Regions from separate parts of the Alkalihalobacterium alkalinitrilicum genome, predicted to be linked through region 1. Evidence: riboswitches for the same ligand, from Rfam matches in the RefSeq annotation. Region 1 holds a riboswitch; the other holds the start of a gene.
The links. A riboswitch is a leader RNA that binds a small molecule or an ion and turns the genes downstream of it on or off. The one in region 1 is predicted to bind lysine.
Positions count from the first base shown of each region.

Region 2: another riboswitch for lysine. It lies ahead of BK574_RS21025 (Na+/H+ antiporter NhaC family protein); the one in region 1 lies ahead of lysA (diaminopimelate decarboxylase).

Region 1 covers NZ_KV917368.1:2,257,698-2,261,315, reverse strand. The annotation lists gene spoVAEA (stage V sporulation protein SpoVABEA) at 1-354, shown strand, start outside; gene BK574_RS10545 (spore germination protein) at 347-1,825, shown strand; lysine riboswitch at 1,922-2,100, shown strand; gene lysA (diaminopimelate decarboxylase) at 2,198-3,517, shown strand.
Region 2 covers NZ_KV917368.1:4,342,594-4,346,211, reverse strand. The annotation lists gene BK574_RS21025 (Na+/H+ antiporter NhaC family protein) at 23-1,555, opposite strand; lysine riboswitch at 1,755-1,927, opposite strand; gene yunB (sporulation protein YunB) at 2,128-2,982, opposite strand; gene BK574_RS21015 (dihydrofolate reductase) at 3,161-3,618, opposite strand, start outside.

The DNA of each region.
Region 1 (3,618 bases):
CCAGGAGAACAAGCGATGAAGTACGTAGTCAATCATCCAAACGTCGAAGTTATAGGTGCAATTGCTGTAGCTTCTCATACGCATTTTGCTGAATGGACAAAAGTGGATGTATCAATTGATCGCTTCGGGAAATTAACAGAATTTGGTGTTGATAAAAACGGATTACCAGATTTAGAAATTGGGAGAATAGATGGCGATACTGTTTATATTTTAGATGAATTAAAAATTCCGATTGTCGTAGGTGTTGGAGATATTGGGAAAATGGGAGGTTTTGATACTGTCGAAAGAGGAGCACCGATTACAAGGAAAGCAGTAGAAATTATTTTAGAACGGAGGGGATGGAAGCATGAGTAAACGGTTACTGAATCCAGAGAAACAACCGATTACAAATAATATTTTTGATAATGAAACTGCGATAAAAAACCGCATAGGGATTGGAACAAGTTTCGATGTAGGTATTAGGAAATTCAATATTTTAGGAAAGCAAATACAAGTATATTTTGTAAATGGCTTGAGTGATACCCAATATATTATTGAGATATTTAAAGAGTTGAGCAAGCTTGATGTAAGAAATGAAAAAACGACAAATGTTAAACAGGCAATTGAAAACCATTTAATGCATCAACAAGTTGAAATGGTTAAAACGATAGACGATGCAATTACACAAATGTTATCTGGCTTAATCTTTATCCTTCTCGAAGGAGAAGATGAGGCCTTTGTTATCGATGTTCGAAGTTATCCAGGAAGAGGACCTGATGAACCAGATACAGAAAGAGTGGTAAGAGGAGCTCGCGATGGTTATACCGAGAATATCATTCAAAATACAGCATTAACACGTAGGCGAATTAGGGATGAGCGATTAAGAAATGAGATTATGCAAGTTGGAGTTCGCTCAAAAACAGATATTTGTATTTCGTATATTGAAGATGTTGCTGACCCTGATCTAGTTAAAATCATAAAAAAAGAGTTAGAATCGATAGAAATAGACGGACTAACTATGGCAGATAAAGTGGTTGAAGAATATATTGTTAAACAAGGCTCGAATCCATTTCCGTTAGTCCGCTATACAGAGCGACCAGATGTTGCGGCAACTCACTTATTTGAAGGTCATGTTCTTATAATGGTGGATACATCACCAAGTGTCATTATTACACCTACTACTTTATTTCATCATGTCCAGCATGCGGAAGAATATCGACAAGCTCCGGCAGTTGGGACGTTCTTAAGATGGGTACGTTTTGCGGGAATGGTACTTGCTATGTTTATTCTTCCTCTTTGGTTACTTCTAGTTATTCAACCGAATTTATTACCAGAAATGTTAGACTTTATCGGTCCAAATGAAACAACAAATGTTCCCATATTTGTCCAAATGGTGCTTGCCGAGCTAGGGATTGAGTTATTGAGAATGGCGGCAATTCATACCCCGTCACCATTAGCAACAGCGTTAGGTTTAGTCGCAGCACTATTAATCGGTGAAATTGCGATAAATGTTGGACTTTTTGTACCTGAGGTTATTCTTTACGTCGCGTTAGGAGCAATTGGAACATTTGCTACCCCAAGTTATGAGTTAGGAATTGCGATGAAAATCGCAAGACTAGTTTTATTATTTGTCGTTGCGATCTTTAAGTTACCTGGATTTGTAATCGGCACAACTTTATTTATTTTATTTTTAACAGCTATTAAATCGTTAAATAAACCATATTTATGGCCATTAATGCCATTTAACCCTGCGGCGTTTTGGCAAATACTCGTTCGTGTCTCAGTACCTTCAATTAAACGCCGCCCTAGTATCGTGAGTCCTAAAGATCCAATTAAACAACCTTAAAGGTATAGAAAGACTAACAATAAAGAATATTGCCACCTAGTAAGGATTATGTTAAAGTGGACCTAATAATTATATAAGTCCCTCATTTCATTATGAAAACGGGGTAGAGGTGCAGTGAGAATGAGTATGTCTGATGAGCGAGATGGGAGCAATGAAACAGACAGAAAGGTCGATTTGCCGAAGTAAAGGGATAGTACCATCTATTCTTTTACTGGTGTGTTATTGAATAAATGATACACTGTCACTGGAAATTTCAGTGGAGTACTATTCTATAAATGAGGTTACTCTTGCTATGGCTTGGTCATAACAGCTGGTGTAACTACATTAGCTGTTTTTTGGGGTTAGTTGATGTGAAGATAGGAGAGAGAAACGATGCATTTACACGGTACAAGTAAAATTAATGGCTTAGGTCACCTGGAAATTGGTGGTTTAGATACAGTTGAACTTGCAAACAAATATGGCACTCCTCTTTTTGTCTATGATGTAGCTTTAATTCGTGAGAAAGCGAAAGCGTTTAAGAAGGCTTTTAACGAATTAGGAGTTAAGAATCAAGTCGCTTATGCTAGTAAGGCATTTAGTTGCGTTGCAATGGTTCAACTTGCAAATGAACTAGAGTTAAGTTTGGATGTTGTTTCTGGTGGGGAATTATATACGGCAATGGTTGCTGGTTTTCCGATGGAACGAGTTCATTTTCATGGAAATAACAAAAGTCCTGAAGAAATAGATATGGCAGTTCGAGCAAATATTGGTTGTTTTGTTGTTGATAATTTTTATGAATTAGAATTGTTGAAGCGAGCTGCAGTTCAACACCAACGAAAAGTATCTATTTTATTAAGAACAACACCAGGTGTGGAAGCACACACACATGATTATATTACTACGGGGCAAGAAGATTCGAAGTTTGGTTTTGATTTATTAAGCGGCCAAGTCAATCAAGCAATCGAATGGGCGCTGGATTGTGAAGAGCTAGATCTACTCGGAATTCATTGTCATATCGGATCGCAAATCTTTGAAACAACTGGTTTTGTGATGGCGGTTGAAAAGCTTTATAGTTATATTGAAAGCTGGTCCAAAACATTAAACTTTGATTTGAAAGTATTAAATTTAGGCGGCGGTTTCGGCATTCGTTACATCGAAGGTGATGAGCCATTACCAGTAGGAGATTATGTTAAGGCTACGATTGAAGCTGTTCAAAAACATGTAGAGAACTTGAACTTATCTATGCCTGAAATTTGGATTGAGCCTGGTCGCTCACTCGTTGGTGACGCCGGAACCACGTTATATACTCTAGGCTCACAAAAAGATATTCCTAATGTTCGTCACTATTTATCTGTAGATGGTGGAATGACTGATAACCTTCGTCCAGCACTATATCAAGCCAAATATGAAGGAATACTTGCTAATCGTGCCAATGATTCAGTTCAAGCGAAGTATTCAATTGCTGGAAAATGTTGTGAAAGTGGTGATATGCTTATTTGGGATTTACCGTTACCGCAAGCTAATCACCAAGATATTTTGGCTGTCTTCTGTACGGGGGCATATGGGTATTCAATGGCGAATAATTATAATCGAATTCCGCGGCCAGCTGTTATTTTCGTTGAAGATGGAGAGGTGCAGATAGTTATAGAAAGAGAAACGTACGAAGATTTAGTTCGCTATGATTTACCGTTAAATACGAAAGAAAAAGTGTAAAGATTATTTAGAGCTCACTCTCTATTTTCAATTATGAGAAGTGAGCTCTTTTTTTATCCTTTTAGGCAAGAAGACTCCATCTGATTTGTGTTAAGGGCGTT
Region 2 (3,618 bases), 2.1 Mb from region 1:
TATAGAGCCTCTATTTAATTCATTACACTATTCTTTTTAAAACTAATACGGATACTGCAAATGCCACGAATGATGCGACAAAGCCGAGCAACATACTCCCAGTAAATCCAAGCACTAAGAAACCGACAATCGAGATAACGGCCACAAGAATGGCATAAGGTAGCTGTGTAATGACGTGGTCAATGTGATGACTACCTGCTCCCGTACTCGATAAGATCGTTGTATCTGAAATCGGTGAACAATGGTCCCCGAAGATCGCTCCCGCTAATACAGCTGCAAGCATCGGTAATAACATTGTAATATCTAACGTGGCTGCGATATCCCCTGCAATAGGTAATAACATCCCGAACGTTCCCCAAGATGTACCTGTTGAAAAGGCCATTGCACCCGCAATAATAAAAACAATCACAGGTAAAAGAGCAACAGGAATATTGCCGTCAATCAAGGATGCTAAATACTCTCCCGTACCAAGATCACCGATAATCTCAATAATCGTCCATGCGAAAATTAAAATGTAGATGGCAGGTAACATGGATTTAATCCCAGCCCATAATCCAACACCAAAATCACGTGCAGACACTTTTTTCATCATCGTTAAAATAACAGCAACAGCTAAACCTAGTAAACCACCGTAAACAAGAGCCGCTGCAACATCTGTATTTTCAAAAATTTCAAGAACCGTTGCATCGCCTTCTGTCCCTTGTATCCCTGTAATGATCATAAAAAGAACCGTACCGATGATTAAGGTTACAATCGGCAGAACTAAGTCTCTTACTTTGCCATTATCAACAGGTTGAACGTCCATATTCTCCCCAGGAGGTGTTCCTTTTGTTTTATCGAAAACCTCTCCTGTTTCCATTGCTAATGTTTCATGCTTTTTCATTGCACCATAATCTAGTTTAAGCAAGGCTACTGCTAATACAAGCAACACCGCAAATAACGCATAATAGTTCATGGGTACAATAAGTAAAAACGCTTGAAGTGCCTCGTATTGCGTAACACTATGTGTAGCTAAAATTCCTGCGATAATCGTAATGATAAATGCTCCCCAGCTTGAAATGGGTGAAATAACACACATTGGTGCAGCTGTTGAGTCTACGAGATACGCTAATTTTGAACGTGAAATCCGGTGACGGTCTGTTAACGGACGACTCACATTACCAACCGTTAAACTATTGAAATAATCATCAATGAAAATAATAATACCTAAAACAACCGTTACTAATTGTGCGCCAACTCTTGTTTTTACACGCTTTAATGCCCATTCGCCAAAGGCACGACTTCCACCCGAAAGTGCGACTAATGAAGCCAGCATTCCTAGTAATAATAAGAAAAAGATAATATAAAGTTCCCAATCATTGATTGCTCCATCCACGTAAAAAATAGCAGCAATAATACTAAATATTTGCGTTACGCTCCCGATCGGATCAAATCCGTTCAGTAATAACGCACCGACAATAATTCCTGTCCCGAGCGAAATTAATACACGTCTCGTCAAAATAACCATAACTAACGCTAGGACTGGAGGAATTAATGACCAAATTGATGCTTCCATCTGACAGCCTCCTATTGTTTGGATAAACAAACACGATTTTACGTCAAGGTGGCGAAAATCGATGTCGTTCTATTCCTTTATTGTTTTTGAAATGGAACCAAAAAAAGGCCTACTCTTAAGCGCCAACTCACTTCACAGTTGAAATGGTGACTCTTTTTTTGAGTAAGCCTCTCGAATAAACAGTTTCTGGCTCCCCATCAACTAAAGTAGTTCTCCACAGTACCTACTGTGACAGTGTTACACTTATTCAATGTAACCCCAGCAAAGGTTTGTAGACGCAATCCTTCACTTCGGCAAGTTTCCCTTTCGTCAATCCTCCCAGTTGTCATCCTCCAACTGACTACTAATGGCACTTGCGCCTCTACCTCATCGTACACTGATGAGGTGTAATTATTCACTTTCCTTTAACCACGCTATAGTATATCATTATTCTAGTAAAACGCCAATTGTAATTTTTTCTAAAAGTTAGGATAAGTAAAGCTCTATTTTTTAAAAGAGTGAACTCTTAGTCATACACATCTCGCAAACAGAACAAGGTATCGTGATATAAAGAATTCACCCTTTCTCAACAATCACTGATTGTTCACAGCATCTTGAATATCAGATTCTCGTATAAACGTAGGTGCAGGACCTGTTCCACCGACATTGTAATATTCGGGAACTTTCCCTGGAACTAACGTCATACCAATAGGAATGGATGTCTTAACGACTTCCATATCGGTTGCAAATGGAATAACGATTTTGACATCGACTTGAAGGTCAACATACAAAGATAACATCGTATTATTGATACCTGTGTTCTCGACTTCATGCCTCATATTAGCCTTTACATCCCCAATTGCGGTAAATCGTACAGGAATTTGCGGTCCTAAATGAGCTAATAATGCGTTATTGGTCGCTTGCCCTAAAGGGATTGTATAAATAATTCCATCTTGCGTGTACACTTCTTCGTTAAACTCTACTTCCACACCATCCGGAAGACCAAGTTCATGAACTCTTCCTTGCTCCATCAAACGTAAATACTTTTGCACCCTTTGTACTGCTTCTGACATGACTCTTGTAGCAATCGAAGAGTTAAATGTGATTAACGTAATATCTCCATTTTGATCTCTCTCAATGATCAGTAGTTCATCCATATCTAATTGTTCTACAATTTTTTTAGAAATCGCATCATTAATGGCTTCTGTACCTAATACTTGTGTTTCTGTCTTCGCAATGTGAATAAGCGTCGGCCGAATTCCTTTTTCTACTAGCCATAAACCTTGTGCGGTGAGAACTATAAAAATAACAAAAGATAATAGCAGAACATAACGAAATGGAAGCGGACCTTTCATACTCCCTTTGTTTTGATTAAAGAGGAAACCGTTCCCTCTTTTTCTTTTAAGGAGAGGGCCTTTCCATACCCCACGCTGTCTAAAACGAACCACTCTAAAAACCCCCTTTGCAAAAATATATGCAAAAGGGGGACGGCCTTGACCTTAATTTTAATGGGACAACCTTATTTTCATTAAGTAATAGAGATCGTTGTTAAATTTTATTGGAATACATTCATGTAATTGGCAGGTGTGCCGCTGCTTGTTTGGCGCCTTCATCAATTATATAAGCTTACTGTGTATTTCTCTTCTTTTCGTAAACCGAAAAATAGTAATCATATGGATTTTTCTCATCCTTCATCCCTTTTTCTCGCGATACCTCATGCCAGTCGCTCAAGTTGAATTCTGGAAAAAACGTATCACCGTCAAATTCCTCATCAATATGAGTGATGTAGAGCTTGTCAGCGATCGGAAAGGCTTCTTTGAAAATTTCCGCCCCGCCGATAATGAACACTTCTTTATCATGATGATCGATCACTTTTTGAACATCTTCAATCGAATGAAGGACAGTACAGCCTTCAGCCGTATATTCTTGATTTCGAGTGATGATAATATTCTGTCGTCCAGGAAGTGGCCGGCCGATCGATTCATATGTTTTACGGCCCATTACAATCGGATGACCCATCGTTACTTTTTTAAAATAGGCAAGATCTGCAGGCAATTTCCATGGCAAATCATTATTTTTACCGA